Regions from separate parts of the Arthrobacter sp. Y3224055 genome, predicted to be linked through region 2. Evidence: predicted binding sites of a transcription regulator. Region 2 holds the regulator's gene; the other holds the start of a gene.
What was found. Region 2 encodes HspR, which represses chaperone genes until heat shock. Its sites were predicted from a motif close to AAGTTGAGTCNNNNNGACTCAACTT; they were not measured.
Positions count from the first base shown of each region.

Region 1 (8,773 bases), on a different contig from region 2:
TACGAGCAGAACGGGGTCACCGGGATCTGGCCGGGCATCCTGTCCGCGGTGGTGGGCGGCCTGAACGCGCTGGGGGCCATCGGCGCCGCTCCCCTGCTGCAGCGCGGCGTCCCCCCGCGGCTGCTGATGATCCCCACCTTCATCCTGATGGGCACGACGACGGTGCTCACCTTCGGCATCGACTGGACCGTTGCGCCGGGCGGCATGGCCATCCAGTTCGCCTGCGTGTCGCTGTTTTCCATGGTGGGCTCGGTGATCCCGTCCGCGCTCACCCGCATGGCCGTGGACCTGGCGCCGGCGGACGGGTCCCCGCCGGCCGCCATGGGGTTGATGCAGCAGATCTTCAACGTCGGCAACTTCACCGGCCCGGCCCTGATCGCCTGGCTGGCCACGGCTACCGGCGGCTGGCAGTCCACCTGGTGGATGACCTGCGCGTTCGCGGCCCTTGGCATTGGCCTGAGCGTGTACTTGAGCGAGAAACGCCTGGGGCTTAGCTTCGCCCACCGGTAGGTCCGGGCGGGGCGGGGCCTGGTCCGGGCCCGGGGGTCCGGACCGGGCGTCCGGTGTGTTCGTTCCCATGTCTCGGACTAACTGCCCATCTTTGGCTACCGCTAAAGCGCGCTGACTAGGCGAAACGCCGGGAGCCGCCGCCAAGACGTGGGAGCGAAAAGCACCGCCCCCGTCCACTCCCGCGAGGCTCCGGCCGCACCGCCAAGTCCACTCCCGCGAGGCTCCCGCCGCACCGCCCCCGGGCCACTCCCCGCGAAGCTCGGCCGCGTCGTCGTCGGACTCTTGCCCTCGCCGCGGCCGAGGAGGAAGCTGGAATCACGGCAAGCGGCCTCCCCCTTTTCCCCAGGAGTGATCAGTGATGACCGATGCGGCCCAGTCCCCGGACCAGCCCCTGACCAACCGCCAGGGCCACAAGGTCTACGACAACCAGAACACGCGAACCATCGGCGCACGCGGCCCGGCGACCTTGGAGAACTACCAGTTCCTGGAGAAGATGAGCCACTTCGACCGCGAGCGTGTGCCCGAACGCGTGGTGCATGCGCGCGGCACCACGGCCTTCGGCTACTTCGAGGCCTACGGCAAGTGGGGGGACGAGCCGATCGCCAGGTTCACCCGCGCCAAGCTGTTCCAGGAAGCGGGCAAGCGCACCGACCTCGCCATCCGCTTCTCCACCGTGGCGGGCGGCCGTGATTCCTCCGAGGTGGCCCGCGACCCGCGCGGATTTGCCGTGAAGCTCTATACCGAGGACGGCAACTGGGACATGGTCGGCAACAACCTGGGCGTGTTCTTCATCCGCGACGCGATCAAGTTCCCCGACTTCATCCACTCGCAGAAGCCGGACCCGGTAACGTTCGAGGCGTCGGTGCCGAACCGTGCGATGGACTTCTTCAGCCAGTCCCCCGAATCCATGCACATGGTCATGCTGGTCTTCAGCCCGCGCGGCATCCCCGCCGACTACCGGCACATGCAGGGCTTCGGCGTGAACACCTACAAGTGGGTCAACGCCGCCGGCGAGACGGTGCTGGTGAAGTACCACTGGATGCCCAAGCAGGGCGTGAAGTCGCTGACCGCCGAGGACGCCGCGAACGTGCAGGCGCAGACCCTCGGGTCACACACCAAGGACCTCTACGACGCCATCGAAGCCGGCAACTACCCCGAGTGGGAGCTGGTGGTGCAGATGATGTCCGACGACGAGCATCCCGAGCTCGACTTCGACCCGCTGGACGATACCAAGGTCTGGCCGGAGGAGCAGTTCCCTCCCCGGCCGGTCGGCCGGATGGTGCTGGATCGCACCGCCAAGAACTTCTTCGCCGAGAGCGAGCAGATCGCGTTCGGCACCGGCGTGCTGGTGGACGGCCTCGACTTCTCCGACGACAAGATGCTCGTCGGCCGCACGTTCTCCTACAGCGACACCCAGCGTCACCGGGTGGGCCCGAACTACCTGCAGCTTCCGGTCAACAGCCCGAGGGTGCCGGTGGCCACCAACCAGCGGGACGGCCAGTTGACGCACTTTGTGGACACCGCGCCGGGCCAGAACCCGCACGTGAACTACGAGCCGACTATCACCGGCGGGCTGCAGGAGGCGGCGAAGGATTCCGGTTACCACCACGCCGTCGGTCCCGAGATCGGCGGCCGGCTGACCAGGGAACGGATCGAGCGGACCAACGACTACCTGCAGGCCGGCCAGCGGTTCTACCTGCAAGAGGACTGGGAGCGCGAGGACCTGATCACCAACCTGACCAACGCGCTGGCGCAGTGCGACCGGCCGATCCAGGAGCGCATGCTCTGGCACCTCTACATGATTGCGGACGAGCTCGGCCAGGGCGTGGGCGGCGGCATCGGCATCTCGCTGGACGAGGTGAAGGACCTTGGGCCTCTGGCCAGCCAGAACCTTTCCGAAGCGGAGCAGCAGTGGATGGCCAACCTCGGCAAGAACGGGCCGCGGGACGTTTCCGGGCTGACCATGACGCACTGCGTGCCCAACGAACGCGTCAAAGTGGAGCGGTAGCCGTACCGCGCGACCTCCACGTTTAAGCGGCGGCTGACCTGCGGAAATCCCGGACGGCGGCCGAATCCAGCCCGGATTCCGGCGGCCGGCCGCCCAGCCGGGCCCTCGCCAAGCCGTGGCATCCGCGGTAGCGTCTGTCCATGCGAGTCGCCGTGGTCGGAGCCAGCGGGAACGTCGGTACAGCAGTGCTGCGCCGGCTGCAGAAGGCGCGGGGCGAACGCGCGGACGACGTGGAGATCGTCGGCATCGCGCGGCGGCTGCCCGATGCCACGACGGAACCGTACGACGGCGTCACGTGGGTTTCGCTGGACATCGCCTCCCGCGATGCTCGGGAAAGGTCGACGCAGGCGTTTAAGGGATGCGACGCCGTCGTCCATCTCGCGTGGCTGCTGCAACCGAACCACGATGAAGGGCAGTTGCGCCGGGTGAACGTGGACGGCACCGCGAACGTGCTCGCCGCTGCCACCAACGCCGGCGTTGGGCAAGTAGTCTGCGCCTCGTCGGTCGGCGCGTACAGCCCCGGCCCGAAGCACTCCCGCGTCCGCGAGGATTGGCCGGCCAGAGGCATCGCCAGCTCGCACTACAGCCGGTTCAAGGGCCAGCAGGAAGCGCTGTTGGACGAGTTCGCCGACGATCACCCGGAAATTAAGGTGGCGCGGCTGCGGCCCGGCCTGATTTTCCAAGCCGAGGCCGGCAGCCAGATCGGCCGCTACTTTGTGGGCCGGTGGATCCCCAAGTTCTTCGTCAACCGGCTGCGGCTGCCGCTGTTCCCGTTCCCCGAGGAGTTCATCTTCCAGGCATTGCATGCCAACGACGTGGCGGACGCCTACTGGCGGGTGCTGGACCAGGGCGCGAGGGGCGCCTTCAACGTGGCGGCCGAACCGGTGGTAACGCCCGGACTCGTCGCCTCCCTGTTCGGTGCCCGGCGCTGGCTGCCCGTTCCCGTGCCGCTGGTGCGGCAGTTGGTCGGCGCCGCGTGGTCCCTCCGGCTGCTGGCCAGCGACCCCGGCTGGGTGGACATGGCCCGCTACGCTCCGGTCATGGACACCAGCCGGGCCAGGGACGAACTCGGCTGGACACCGCAGGTGGATTCGCTGTCGGCGATCCGTGAAGTCCTGGCGGGAATGGCCGGGGCCGGAGGTGTCACCGAATCCCCCGCGATGCGCCCGCGCAGCCGCTGGACCCGTGCGAAGCCGGAGACCGGCGCGTAGTGTGGCCCCATGGGAAGCCGCGCGAAGAGCGCAGCTGCCCGGTCTGATCCCACAGGACGACCCGCTCGAGAAGGAGGACCTGATGAATCCGAACGAGGAGCGGCGCCCGGAACACCCGGACGACGCGAATGACGACACTCTGACTCCCGCCGACGCAGGCGGCATCGACAAGGAAGTCAACGAGGCCCACATCCCGGTCCACGGTGACGAGAAACTCGCCGACGACCTGGTCAAGAAGGCCTACGGCGACAAGGACCAGGACGGCCGCGGGGACGCGCCCAACGCGCCTTTCCCCGGCTGACTGGCACCGCCCGCACCTCCACCTAGCACCGCCCATCAACCGTCTACAGACAGGAGCACGCTGTGAAAGGGAAACTCACATTCGGCGCCGGCATCGCCCTCGGATTCGTCCTGGGTTCGAAATCCGGAAGGTCCGCCTACGATTCCTTGAAGGCCAAGAGCCAGGAGTTCTGGCAGAACCCAGCGGTCCAGGAAAAAGTGCACGAAGCCACCGACCTGGTCAAGGAAAAGGCACCAGGCGTCGCCGACCGTGTTACCGAAGCGGCCAAGAAGGCAGGGTCCGCGGCAACCTCCAAGCTGCCCGGCAACCACGGTTCGGGTAAGGACGACGGCGGCACCACCGGCCCCACCACCACCGCCGGCGGCACCACGGGCACCAGCACCCTCGGCGACACCACTGGCACCACCCTGGGCGACACCACGATGTCGGATCCGGCGCAGAACGACGAACTCGGGCAGAGCTGGACGGGCGAGGGAGGCACCATGCCGGACGGACCCGCCACCCTCAACAGGGACGACGACCTGCGCCCGCCCGGAGTGTAACCCGCCCGGGATTCTGGCGGGCCGGGCCCCTCGCCGGGGCTCCGCCTGCATCGACGGCAGTAGGGAAGGACTGGCATGACGGAGAACGACGCCGGCCAGGTCAAAGGTCCGCGGGACCAGTCGGGCACCGCGGCAGATCCGCCGGATGCTCAGGAGCAGCAAACGGCCGATTCCGCCCCCGAGCCCGAGGGCAAGGAGGGCATGAACATCGCGCCCGGGCCGGCTGAAGAGAAGGACCAGGAAACGCCGGACGACCGCGGGCTCACCACCGACACGAGCCCGAGCGACTGATCCACCGCGGGCACGGCAGCGGCCGTCGAGATACGGCCGCTGCCGTGCCACTGTTCGGCCGCCGTCGTGCCCGTTGCGCCGCTGCGGCGCGACCCGGTGCACAGCCGGTTAATCCGCCTTGACCACCGGCAGGTCGCTCCACTCGGTGGTGTAGCGTGGCGAGGAAAATTCGCGTTTCATTGACCACGCCGCGGGGGCCGCCAGCCCGCCCTGACCGAGGCCGATCGAGGCTTCGCCGAACTTGGTACGCACCGCGCCCAGCAGGTCGCCGATGTGCCGCTGTTCCAAATCGCTGACGAAGGGGTCGAAGGTCTGCTGGCCGGCCGCGGGCTCCAGCCCCGACAGCAGGACCCCTGCCCGGACATAGTGGGCGCCCGGAGTCAGGCAGCCGCGCATGGCGGCCACGGCAGCCTTGGTCAGCTGGATCGGATCCTGCGTGGGCGTCGCCAGGTTGACGCTGGCCGCGGGAAACGATGCCTCGCCGCCGGCGAACCTGCTGGTCCCCGCAGTCACCGTCAGCACCGAGGCGCGCAGTCCCTCGGCCGCCATCCGGGCCGCCCCGCGTTGGGCATAGACCGCCATCACCTGGTCCATCTCCTCGATGGTGGTCACCGGCGTGGAGAAACTGCGCGAGAACATGATCTGCTGCTTGTCGGCCCGCTCCTCCGCGTGCGGGATGCAGGGCGTCCCGTTCAGCTCCAGCACGGTTCGCTGCAGCACCACGGAGAACTTTTTGCGGATTGCCTGCGGGTCGGCGGCCTTGAGGTCTGCGATCGACTCGATCCCGAGGGCGTTCAGCCGTTTCCCCGTCCGTCCGCCCACGCCCCACAGCCCGGTGACCGGGACGCGTGACTGGATCCAGGCGATGTCGGAAGCGGGCATCGAGCCCAGCGAGCACACCCCGGCCATCTGGGGATTCCGTTTGGCAACGTGGTTGGCGAACTTCGCCAGGGTCTTGGTCTGCGCCACGCCGACGCTGACCGGCACGCCCACCTGCCGGATCACTGCGGCACGGATTCGGCCGGCAGTCTCCAGCAACTGGGCGTCGTCGCCGGGCAGGCCCAGGAACGACTCGTCGATCGAATAGACCTCCTGCCAGGCCCCGAACCGGCCGAGCACTTCCATCACCCGGGCGCTTAGGTCCCCGTACAGCTCGTAGTTGCTGGACCGCGCGACCAGCCCCCAGGCCTTGGCCCGCGGCGCCACCTGGAACCACGGCGTCCCGGTCTTCAGCCCCAGCTGTTTGGCCTCCTCGGAGCGCGCCACCACGCAGCCGTCATTGTTGGAGAGCACGACGACGGGCCGTCCCTCGAGGGACGGATCGAAGACCCGCTCGCAGGAGACGTAGAAATTGTTGACGTCCACCAGCGCGATCCGTTCGCCAGGCCGGCCGGAGGTCGCCCCGCCGGAGCCGGACGGCCGGCCGGAGGCCGCCCCGCCTGCCCCTGGCACCGGGGCGCTAGACATGGTGCAGGCAACGGGTGGCGACGCCCCAGATGCTCAGGTCGTCGAGTTCGCCCACTTCGGTGGGAACGCCGCCGTCGTCCGCCTGCAAGCGCACGCCGTCCGCGGTGAGATGCAGGCGCCGGACCACCAGTTCCCCGTCCAGCACCGCGACCACTACCGAACCGTCGCGCGGGGTCAAAGAGCGATCCACTATCAGCTCATCGCCATCACTGATCCCGGCCGCGGCCATCGAGTTTCCGGCCACCCGCATCACAAAGGTGCTGGTGCGGTCGCGGATCAGGTGCCGGTTCAGATCGATGCCGCCGTGGAAGTAGTCCCTGGCCGGCGACGGGAAACCGCGCGCCTCCTCGGGCGCTCCGCTGCCCATCTCCGGGCCCGCCGAAGCACCCGACGGCTGCTCTACACCGAACATCCCGACCCCCGTCTTCGAACAAAGCTTCGAAAACAACACTAGCACCGGCCCGCCGTGGCCTACATATGAGCCAGCTCCACTCAAGTTTGGGTAACTTCTGGAATAATCCTGTCGTAGAGGCGTTAACATGAGTCGAAGGCACTCACGTTCCACAGGAGGATTATCCATGCCACTGTTCTTCGGACCAGCTTCCGGCAACGGTTCATTCGACGAGTTCCTGGCCCGCTACCTGCAGGGCCAGCGGGCGGCCCAATCCCGCACGGTCGACCTCACCCGGCTGCTCAGCCGCCGCACCCATGAAGTGCTGGCGCAGGCAGCCCGGTTTGCCGCAAGCCTCGGCCACATCGAGGTGGACGCGCTGCACATCCTGCACGTCATGGTCGGCCAGGAGCCGGCCGCCAGCCAGATCAAGCTGACCGGCGCGGACCCGCAGACCATCGCGCGTTCCGCGGAGCAGGGCCTGCCGGAAAAGACCGGCCCGACCCGGGAAACGCCGTCGCTCACGCCGTCGGCGCAGCGTGCCCTGCTGGACGCCCACCAGGTCGCCCGCGCATTCGGCTCCACCTACATCGACCCCGAGCACCTCTTCGCCGCCTTCGTGCTGAACCAGGAGACCCCCGCCGGCCAAATCCTGGGCGGCGCGGGCGTCACCCCGCAGGCACTGCAGCAGGCGGCGGAGAAAGCTGCGGCGCAGCCCGACGGCCCCACCCCTGCAACCGGCCCGCAACAGAGCACCGGCACCGAGTCGGAAACCCCCATGCTGGACCAGTTCGGCACCGACCTGACGGCCCAGGCCCGGGAGAACCGGCTGGACCCGGTGATCGGCCGGGCGGACGAAATCGCCCAGACCATCGAAATCCTCGCGCGCCGGACCAAGAACAACCCGGTGCTGATCGGCGAGGCCGGCGTGGGCAAGACCGCCATCGCCGAGGGGCTGGCGCAGGCCATCGTGGCCGGCGACGTCCCGGAACAGCTGCGCGGCAAGCGTGTGGTGTCACTGGATCTGCCGGGCATGCTGGCCGGCACCCGCTACCGCGGCGACTTCGAGGAACGCCTGACCAAGACCCTGGACGAGATCAGCGCCGCGAGCAGCGAACTGATCGTGTTCATCGACGAACTGCATACCGTGATCGGCGCCGGTGGCGGCGGCGAGGGCGGCATGGACGCCGGCAACATCCTCAAGCCCCGGCTGGCCCGCGGCGAACTGCACGTGCTCGGCGCCACCACCCTGGGCGAGTACCGCAAGGTGGAGAAGGACCCGGCCCTGGAGCGGCGCTTCCAGCCCGTCATGGTCTCAGAGCCCTCGATCGAGGACGCCGTCCGCATCCTGTCCGGCCTCAAGGACCGCTACGAAGAACACCACCAGGTGGCCTACACCGAGGCAGCGATCCGGGCCGCCGTCGAGATGTCCTCCCGCTACCTCACCGACCGGTTCCTGCCGGACAAGGCGATCGACCTGATCGACCAGGCCGGCGCACGGCTGAGCCTGCGACGCGGCCCGCGCGTTGACGTGGAGGCCATGCGCGGCCGGCTGGCCGAGCTGGAGTCGGCCAAGAACGCCGCCGTCGCCGAGGAACGCTACGAGGACGCCTCGAAGCTGCGCGACGAAATCGAAGAGCTGAAGGCCCGGCTGGAAGCCGCCTCCGCCCAGCAGTCGGCCCCGGGTGCCACGGAAGATCACGACGGCGGGGCCCGCCCCGGCGTCGCGTCTTCCGATGTGGTGGGCGAGGCCGAGATCGCCGAGATCATCTCCCGCGCCACCGGCATTCCGGCCGCCCGGCTGACCCAGGGCGACCGGCAGCGGCTGGCGCGGTTGGAGGAGGACCTGCACGCCCGGGTGATTGGCCAGGACGATGCGGTGGCCGCTATCGCCAGGTCCGTGCGGCGCAACCGCACCGGCATGGGGGACGAGGGCCGGCCCGTCGGCAGCTTCCTGTTCCTGGGCCCGACCGGTGTGGGCAAAACCGAGCTGGCCAAGGCCCTGGCGGAGTCGCTGTTCGGTGACGAGGACGCCATGGTGCGCTTCGACAT
Region 1 covers NZ_JBNHGB010000004.1:252,938-261,710, reverse strand. The annotation lists gene AC5RTY_RS11720 (MFS transporter) at 1-510, shown strand, start outside; gene AC5RTY_RS11715 (catalase) at 869-2,518, shown strand; gene AC5RTY_RS11710 (NAD-dependent epimerase/dehydratase family protein) at 2,659-3,729, shown strand; gene AC5RTY_RS11705 (hypothetical protein) at 3,812-4,030, shown strand; gene AC5RTY_RS11700 (hypothetical protein) at 4,093-4,572, shown strand; gene AC5RTY_RS11695 (hypothetical protein) at 4,648-4,863, shown strand; gene AC5RTY_RS11690 (Y-family DNA polymerase) at 4,972-6,330, opposite strand; gene AC5RTY_RS11685 (LexA family protein) at 6,323-6,697, opposite strand; gene AC5RTY_RS11680 (ATP-dependent Clp protease ATP-binding subunit) at 6,909-8,773, shown strand, end outside.
Region 1: AC5RTY_RS11680 (ATP-dependent Clp protease ATP-binding subunit) is a predicted target of HspR. The motif match lies at 6,867-6,891, and genes of this name have one in related genera.

Region 2 (8,773 bases):
CCCGGACCATCGCGGCCAGGGCGTTGAGGTCGGTGCGGTGCAGGGCGTCCCGCTCGCTGACCGCTTCGATGTAGCGTTCGCTCTCCAAGACGAACTGCTGCAGCAACAGCAGCAGCCGCTCTTCACTGTGCGCCACGTTCCTCCCTCCGGCAACCTCTCCAAGGATAGTTCACCCGAGACTTATCTCCACGTTGGAACTACTCTATAGTGGAGCTTGTTTTAGTCCGTCGACTGACAGAGGTCCGGTTCCCATGGCCCGTTGGCTCAGAATGCTCCTGCCCGCCCTGGTTGCGGTTGCCTGGCTCGCCGCCGCGAGCCTGGGCGGACCGACCTTCGGCAAGCTCTCCGAGGTCTCCACCAACGACCAGGCGGGATTCCTTCCGGCCGGCGCCGAATCCACCGCCGTGGGCGAATGGCAGGAGCGGTTCCTGGATGCCGATGCGGTCCCGGCCATCGTGGTGGTCGAATTCGACGACCCGCTCCAGCCGCAGCAACTGGCCGAGTATGCCCCGCTGGCCGAACAGCTGTCGGAGGCCATCGGGACTGCGGGAGGGGGCGCCGCCGGGGTGGTCGGCCCGATTCCGTCCGAAGACTTCGAAGCGGTGCAGTTCATCGTCCCGGTGCCCGAGGACCTGGATACCGGCGAGGTGGTCGCCGGCCTGCGCGCCGTGCTGGCGGCCGAACTCCCGGTTTCCGCCACCGGCTATGTGACCGGACCGGCCGGGTTCATCGCCGACCTGGTGGAGGCCTTCGGCGGGATCGACGGGCTCCTGCTGGCCGTGGCGCTGGGCGCCGTGTTCGTCATCCTGCTGCTGGTCTACCGCGCGGTCCTGCTGCCGTTCCTGGTCCTGCTCACCTCCGTGTTCGCCCTCTGTGCGGCCATCCTCGTGGTGTACTGGTTCGCCCTGCAAGGCTGGATCCGGCTCAGCGGGCAGAGCCAGGGGATCCTGTTCATCCTGGTAATCGGCGCCGCCACCGACTACGCCCTGCTGCTGACGGCCCGCTACCGCGAGGCACTGGGCGGGCAGGAGTCGAAATGGGCGGCAATGAAAACCGCCTACCGGGGGTCCGTCGAGCCGATCGCAGCCTCCGGCGCCACGGTGATCCTGGCCCTGCTCTGCCTGCTGTTCTCGGACCTTAACTCCAACCGCAGCCTCGGGCCGATCGCCGCGGTCGGCATCGTGTTCGCCGTCCTGGCCGCGCTGACCTTCCTGCCCGCCGTGCTGCTGCTGGCCGGCCGCGCCGCCTTCTGGCCGATCGTGCCCCGCCCCGGCCACCACCTGCACCGCGCGCGGCCCGACCGCCCCGTGGCCGGCACCGAGGGCCTCCGCGGGCTCTGGCTGCAGGTGGCCCGGCTGGTTGCCCGCAGGCCGCGGGTGACCTGGCTGGCTTCGGTGCTGGTCCTGGTGGCCGGGGCGCTGGGCGTGCTGCAACTGCAGGCGCACGGCGTGCCGCAGTCGGAGCTGGTGATGGTGCAGACGGATTCCGCCGACGGGCAGGAGGCCTTGGGCCGGCACTTCGACGCCGGCACCGGCAGCCCCGCCGTCGTCGTCGCCGATGCCGCGGCGCGGGACGAGGTGCTGGACGTGGTCCGCAACCAGGAGGGCGTGGCGTCCGCGCAGTTTTACACCCGCGGCGACGCGGTGGTGGAACTGGACGGCCGGGTGCTGATCAATGCCACGCTCCGGGACGTGCCGGACTCCGGCGCAGCCGAGGGTGCCGTGGCCGACCTGCGCGGCGCGCTGGACGGCGCCGATCCGGGCGCGCTGGTCGGCGGCGTCACCGCGGTGGCGCTGGATACCAACCTGACCGCGCAGGCCGACCTGCTGAAGATCACCCCGATGGTGCTGGGCGTCATCCTGCTCATCCTCATCCTGCTGCTGCGCTCGGTCCTGGCCCCGGTGCTGCTGGTCCTGTCCGTGGCGTTGTCCTATCTCACCGCCCTGGGAGTCTCGGCGCTGATGTTCAACCATGTCTTCGGCTTCCCGGGGGCGGATGCGTCGGTGCCGCTGTTCGGCTTCGTGTTCCTGGTGGCGCTGGGCATCGACTACAACATCTTCCTGATGACCCGGGTGCGCGAGGAATCCCTGCGGCTGGGCACCCGGCCCGGCATCCTGCGGGGGCTGGGCTCCACCGGCGGCGTCATCACCTCGGCCGGCGTGGTGCTGGCGGCGACCTTCGCCGCGCTCGCGGTGATCCCGATCCTGTTCCTGGTCCAGCTGGCGTTCATCGTGGCGTTCGGGGTCCTGCTGGACACGGTCCTGGTGCGGTCGCTGCTGATCCCGGCGCTTTCCTACGACCTCGGACCGAAGATCTGGTGGCCGGCCAAGTTGTCCCGGCGAGGCCTCCCACGGGACCCGGCGGAGCAGAAGTTGAGTCTGGTGCGCTCAACTTGATTGACAAAGCCTGTCGTCCGAGTAAACTTGAGTGCAGAAGGCTCACATCGGCTGCCGCCCACCGCGGCGCCACCCGGATACTCCGGGGGTCGGGCCGCCCACAGTAATCCAGGCCGTTGCGGCGGCCGCAAAGGAAGGACACGCGTATGTCTCGTGCAGTAGGTATCGACCTCGGAACCACCAACTCCGTTGTTTCAGTTCTGGAGGGTGGCGAACCCACCGTCATCGCCAACGCCGAGGGCGGCCGCACCACGCCGTCCGTCGTCGCGTTCTCCAAGTCGGGCGAGGTGCTGGTCGGCGAGATCGCCAAGCGCCAGGCCGTCAACAACATCGAGCGCACCATCGCCTCGGTCAAGCGCCACATGGGCACCGACTGGAAGGTGGAGATCGACGGCAAGAACTACACCGCCCAGGAAATCTCCGCCCGCATCCTGCAGAAGCTCAAGCACGACGCCGAGTCCTACCTGGGCGAGAAGGTCACCGACGCGGTGATCACCGTGCCGGCGTACTTCAACGACGCCGAGCGCCAGTCCACCAAGGAAGCCGGCGAAATTGCCGGCCTGAACGTGCTGCGCATCGTCAACGAGCCCACCGCGGCGGCCCTGGCCTACGGCCTCGACAAGGGCAAGGAAGACGAACTGATCCTGGTCTTCGACCTCGGCGGCGGCACGTTCGACGTGTCCCTGCTGGAAGTCGGCAAGGACGAGGACGAATTCTCCACCATCCAGGTCCGCGCCACCTCCGGCGACAACCGTCTCGGCGGCGACGACTGGGACCAGCGGGTGGTTGACTTCCTGCTGCAGCAGGCCAAGTCCAAGGGCGCCGACCTGTCGAAGGACAAGATCGCCCTGCAGCGCCTGAAGGAAGCGGCGGAGCAGGCGAAGAAGGAACTGTCATCGGCCTCCTCCACCAACATCTCCCTGCAGTACCTCTCCGTCACCCCGGAGGGACCGGTGCACCTGGACGAGCACCTGAGCCGGGCCAAGTTCCAGGACCTGACCGCGGACCTGCTCGAGCGCACCAAGAAGCCGTTCCACGACGTGATCACGGAAGCCGGCATCAAGGTCTCCGACATCGACCACATCGTGCTGGTCGGCGGCTCCACCCGCATGCCCGCCGTCGTCGAACTGGTCAAGGAAATGGCCGGCGGCAAGGAGCCGAACAAGGGCGTGAACCCCGACGAGGTCGTGGCCGTTGGCGCCGCCCTGCAGGCCGGCGTCCTGAAGGGCGAGCGCAAGGACGTCCTGCTGATCGACGTCACCCCGCTGTCGCTGGGCATTGAGACCAAGGGCGGCGTGATGACCAAGCTGATCGAGCGCAACACCGCGATCCCGACCAAGCGGTCCGAGACGTTCACCACCGCGGATGACAACCAGCCCTCCGTGGCCATCCAGGTCTTCCAGGGCGAGCGCGAATTCACCCGCGACAACAAGCCGCTGGGCACCTTCGAGCTGACCGGCATCGCGCCGGCGCCGCGGGGCGTGCCACAGGTCGAGGTCACCTTCGACATCGACGCCAACGGCATTGTGCACGTGTCCGCCAAGGACAAGGGCACCGGCGCCGAGCAGTCGATGACCATCACCGGCGGCACCGCGCTGTCCAAGGATGACATCGACCGCATGGTGCGGGAGGCCGAAGAGCACGCCGCCGAGGACAAGAAGCGCCGCGAGGCCGCCGACGTCCGCAACTCGGCCGAGCAGTTGGCCTACTCGGTGGACAAGCTGCTCGCCGACAACGATGACAAGCTGCCCGAAGAGGTCAAGACCGAGGTCAAGGCCGACGTCGACGCCCTGAAGTCCGCACTGGAAAAGCAGGACAACGACGACGAGGTCAAGGCCGCGTTCGAGAAGCTGCAGGCATCCCAGACCAAGCTGGGCGAGGCCATCTACTCGCAGGCGCAGGCCTCCGGCGCGGCCGGTGACGGTGCGGCTGCCGGCGACGGTGCCTCCGATGCCGGCTCCGGTGCGGCCGACGAGGACATCGTGGACGCCGAAGTGGTCGACGAAGACGAGAAGAAGTAACCATGGCCGAAAAAGGTAACGAAGAAGAACACCAGAGCGAGCCGGTGAACTACCGCGACAACCGCAAGATCGATCCGGAAACCGGACAGGTCCGCGGTGCCGCGGGAGCAGCCGGGAACGCCGGGCAGGCCGCGGAAGCAACCGCCGCGGCCGGCCAGGGCGCCGACGCCGACGCGCTGGCCCAGGCGGAGCAGATCCTGAACGGGGCCGAGGTCCCGGCCGGGGAATCTGTTGCCCAGGGGAGCACGTCGCAGGAGGCCGAGGAGTTGAAGAACGACCTGCTCCGGCTGCAGGCGGAGTACGTGAACTACCGCAAGCGGGTGGAACGCGACCGCGCCGTGGCCGGCGAGATGGCCGTCATCGGCGTGCTGAACTCGCTGCTGCCCGTTTTGGACGACATCGATGCGGCGCGCCAGCACGGCGATCTCGCGGACGGACCGTTCGCGGCCATTGCCACCAAGCTGGACGGTGTGCTCAAGACCTACGGCCTGGCCCGCATCGAGGAGACCGGCGTCGAATTCGACCCGAATATCCACGAGGCCTTGATGCAGCAGCCCGACGCCGAGGTGGAGTTGGACACCGTCAGCCAGGTCCTGCGCCTGGGCTACCGGGCCGGCGACCGGGTACTGCGCGCCGCCCAGGTAGTGGTAGCCGTACCGGCAGAATGACACCGGCAGCGGGCGCCACGGCGCCCAGCCCCTGATGACGGGTTGGCCTTCGGACGCTCGGAGGCCAACCCGTCCGTCCGGGGGCGCCGGTGCCCATAGACTTTGTGACAACTGAAAGGAGGCGCCTGCATGGCTAGCCAGGACTGGGTCGAGAAGGACTTCTACAAGATCCTCGGTGTCTCCAAGGACGCATCCGACGCGGACATTAAGAAGGCGTACCGCAAGCTCGCGCGGACCCACCATCCGGATACCAACCGGGGGGACGAAGGTTCGGAAAAGAAGTTCAAGGACATCTCCGAGGCCTACTCGGTCCTCTCGGACCCGGGGGAGCGCGAGCAGTACGACGCGATCCGCGCCATGGGCAGCGGCGCGCGCTTCAGCGCCGGCGGTCCCGGCAGCGCCGGCGGGCCGGGCGCGGGCGGCTTCGAGGACATCTTCGGCAACCTGTTCGGCCAAGGCACCCGCACCCGCACCGGCTCCGCGGGCACCGTGCCGCCGGAGTTCGCCGATCTGTTCGGCGGTTTCGGCGGTTTCCCGCAGCAGCAGCCCCCGCGCAGGGGCGCCGACCGCACCGCAACCACCAGCATTTCCTTCGCCGGTTCCATCAACGGCACCACCATCGGGCTGCGCGAACCCAGCGGCGAAGTGATCGACGTGCGGATTCCGGCCGGGATTAAAGACGGCCAGAAGGTCCGCGTCCGCGGCAAGGGCCAGGCCGGCCCCGCCGGCGCGGGCGACCTGATGGTGACCGTCAACGTCAAGCCCCACCCGTTCTTCCAGCGCGACGGCGACAACATCCGGATCCACGTCCCGGTCACGTTCCCGGAGGCCGCGCTGGGCGCGCAGATCGACGTGCCGACCCTGACGGGTGAATTCGTCAAGGTCAAGGTGCCGGCAGGAACACCCTCCGGCCGAACGCTCCGCGTGAAGGGACGCGGGGTGAAGACCTCGAAGAACACCGGCGACCTGCTCGTGACCATCGACGTGGTGGTCCCGCAGAACCTTGGGAAAGAGGCCGAAGACGCGGTTAACGCCTTCGCGGCGGCGACTGCCGGGTCCGACCCGCGCGGGAATCTTGCCGCCAAGGCCAGGCTGTAGCGGGAAATTACGACAGGTCGGGACAGTCCGGACGGGAAACGCGCGAAGCGCAGGAGGGAGAGCACCATGAGCATCGATATGAACGCGCCGATCTTCGTGATTTCGGTGGCGGCCGAACTGGCGGACATGCACCCGCAGACGCTGCGCCAGTACGACCGTCTCGGCCTGGTCTCTCCGTCGCGCCAGCGGGGCAGGCAGCGCCGCTATTCGCAGAAGGACGTGAACACCCTGCGTGAGGTCCAGCGGCTGTCCCAGGAGGGCGTCTCGCTGGAAGGGATCAAGCGCATCCTCCAGCTGGAAAACGAGGTCGCCGCGCTCAAGGCCCAGGTCCGGGACCTCTCCGAGGAACTGATGGCACGGCAGCGCCGGGGCACCGACTCCAGCCGGGTGTTCGCCGCCGGCCTCGCCGGCGACGTGGTGACGCTGGCCCGCGGCCAGCGGCCGCGTCCGCGCAGCCAGGCGCTGATGGTCTGGCGGCCGCAGCGCTGACCCGTCCGGCCGGCGCCTGTGATCGGACGCCCGCAGCTGCCGGCCCCGGGCAGGCGGCTGCGGGCAGGATGGCGGCGTGGAGCTACTTGATCATTTCGCCGTCGGGGGCGACCACAAACCAGACGTCGTTCACGCCCTGTCCGGTCGTGTCTCCCGGGGCCTTGTCCTGCGCCCAGTAGTAGATGGGCATGCCGTTCAGCGTCACCTGCTGTTGCCCGTCCGGGGTGTCGATGAGGCCCACCTCCGCGGTGACCCCGTCGAGTTCCGGTTCTTCCTCGGCCAGCACGGGCGGCCACGCGGCCAGGCAGTCGCCCGTGCAGGCGCTCTCGCCTGAGTCCGGGACGTCCTTGGTGAAGTAGTAAACGGTCATGCCTTCGCCGTCCACCACGATTTCGCCCAGGTCGGATTCGGCCGTCGTGAGGGTAGAGGCGGCGCCGGATGCCTGCGCGCCGCCGGTCTCCCCGCCGTCTGTCTTCGGCGCCGCCGGCGTGGTCATTCCGGGGGCGCCCGTCGTCGGCGCCTCGCCTGCCGGCGGCGCCTCCGGGCCGGCAGGCGTTTCCGTACCCGAGCCTCCTCCGCACCCGGCGAGGCCCATCATGGCGGCGGCCAGCAGGGCTGCCGCGGCTGTCTGCGTGATTCTCATGGGGTTCCTTTGCGGTCTCCCGGGCGGTGCCCGGAACGTCGTGCCGCGGGGCGCGCGGCCCGCTATTGGCAAAGACGCCGGCCGCACCCACAATGGTTCAACGTCGGGCGGAGTGGATCCCGCGGGCTGGATGAACCGGAACGCCGCCGCCGTCGTCGTACCCGGTAGGACGCCGCGTGGGACGCTGCACGGGGACGTCCGCCGCCGGCGGGGCGGCCGGGGCTGCCGGGAGGAAGGAGGCGGCCGTGGCATTGGACGACGAGGCCGTGGCCCGCCTCTACCGCGACCACGCCACGGCGCTGCGCCGGTTCGTGCGCGCGGCGACCTCCGACGCGGACCAGGTGGAGGACGTGGTGCAGGAGACGATCCTGCGGGTGTGGAAGCGCGGCCCGGAAACCGACAACATGCGCGGCTACCTCTACCAAACCGCCCGTCACGTCATTATCGACGGCTACCGGCGCCGCACCCGGCGGCCGGGCGAGACCGGCTTGGGCGAGGACGAGCCGGCCAGCGAAGAAGACCAGCTGGAGCGGCTCCTGCTCCGTGTGGTCATGGAGGAAGCGCTGGCTCGCATCAGCCCCGAGCACCGCAACATCATCCTCGCCCTGCACTACCAGCGGCTCACGTCGTCCGAAGCCGCCCGGTCGCTGGGCATTCCTCTGGGCACTGTGAAGTCGCGGGCGTTCTACGCGGCCAAGGCCCTGCGGGCCGTACTGGACGAGATGGGGGTGGGGCAGCAGTGAATGCCAACGAGGAACAGCACCAACTGCTCGGCCTCTATGTGCTGGGCGGACTGGACCGCCGCGAACGGGCGGGCTTCGAAGAACACCTGGCCTCCTGCCCCGCGTGCCGCCGGGAGGCCGCGGAGCTGGAAACGCTGCCCGATCTGCTGGACGCGCTGCCACGCGACGCCGCCTTGGAGCTGGCGGCACCGCCGCAACACGAAGTCGAGGAACGCACCCGGGAACTGGTGGACGAACTGGCCCGCCGGCGGCGGAAGGAGCGACGGCGGTGGGCCGGGTTGGTGGCGGCCGTGGCGGGCGTGTGCCTGGTCGCCGGGGCGGCCATCGGGCCGTTGCTGACGCAGCAGCAGCAGCCGCCGGCGACGGAGAGTTATGTGATGACCGCCGACGGCGGCCTGCAGCTGGAGCTGGCGCTGGTGCACAAGGCGTGGGGCACCGAGATGCAGGTAGCGGGGGAGCAGCTGCCGCGGGACGGACTACTCACCCTCTGGGTGACAGGAGACACCGGCTACACCTATCAGGTGGCCTCTTGGCAGGCGACGCCGGCGGGCCGCGCCACGCTCACCGCAGCCTGCGCCATGGCCACCGACGAAATTGTCCAGGTGGAGCTTCGCAACGGGGCGGACACAACGCTGGCGGCAGTGGCCACGGACTGAGCCCGCGGGGTCCAGTGCGGTTTAGCTCAGGCGGGGATCAGTTCCGGCGGTAGGCCAGG
Region 2 covers NZ_JBNHGB010000001.1:488,579-497,351, reverse strand. The annotation lists gene AC5RTY_RS02405 (MarR family winged helix-turn-helix transcriptional regulator) at 1-136, opposite strand, end outside; gene AC5RTY_RS02400 (MMPL family transporter) at 252-2,396, shown strand; gene dnaK (molecular chaperone DnaK) at 2,543-4,417, shown strand; gene AC5RTY_RS02390 (nucleotide exchange factor GrpE) at 4,420-5,085, shown strand; gene AC5RTY_RS02385 (DnaJ C-terminal domain-containing protein) at 5,215-6,183, shown strand; gene AC5RTY_RS02380 (heat shock protein transcriptional repressor HspR) at 6,250-6,672, shown strand; gene AC5RTY_RS02375 (COG4315 family predicted lipoprotein) at 6,755-7,315, opposite strand; gene AC5RTY_RS02370 (sigma-70 family RNA polymerase sigma factor) at 7,561-8,058, shown strand; gene AC5RTY_RS02365 (zf-HC2 domain-containing protein) at 8,055-8,714, shown strand; gene trmB (tRNA (guanosine(46)-N7)-methyltransferase TrmB) at 8,752-8,773, opposite strand, start outside.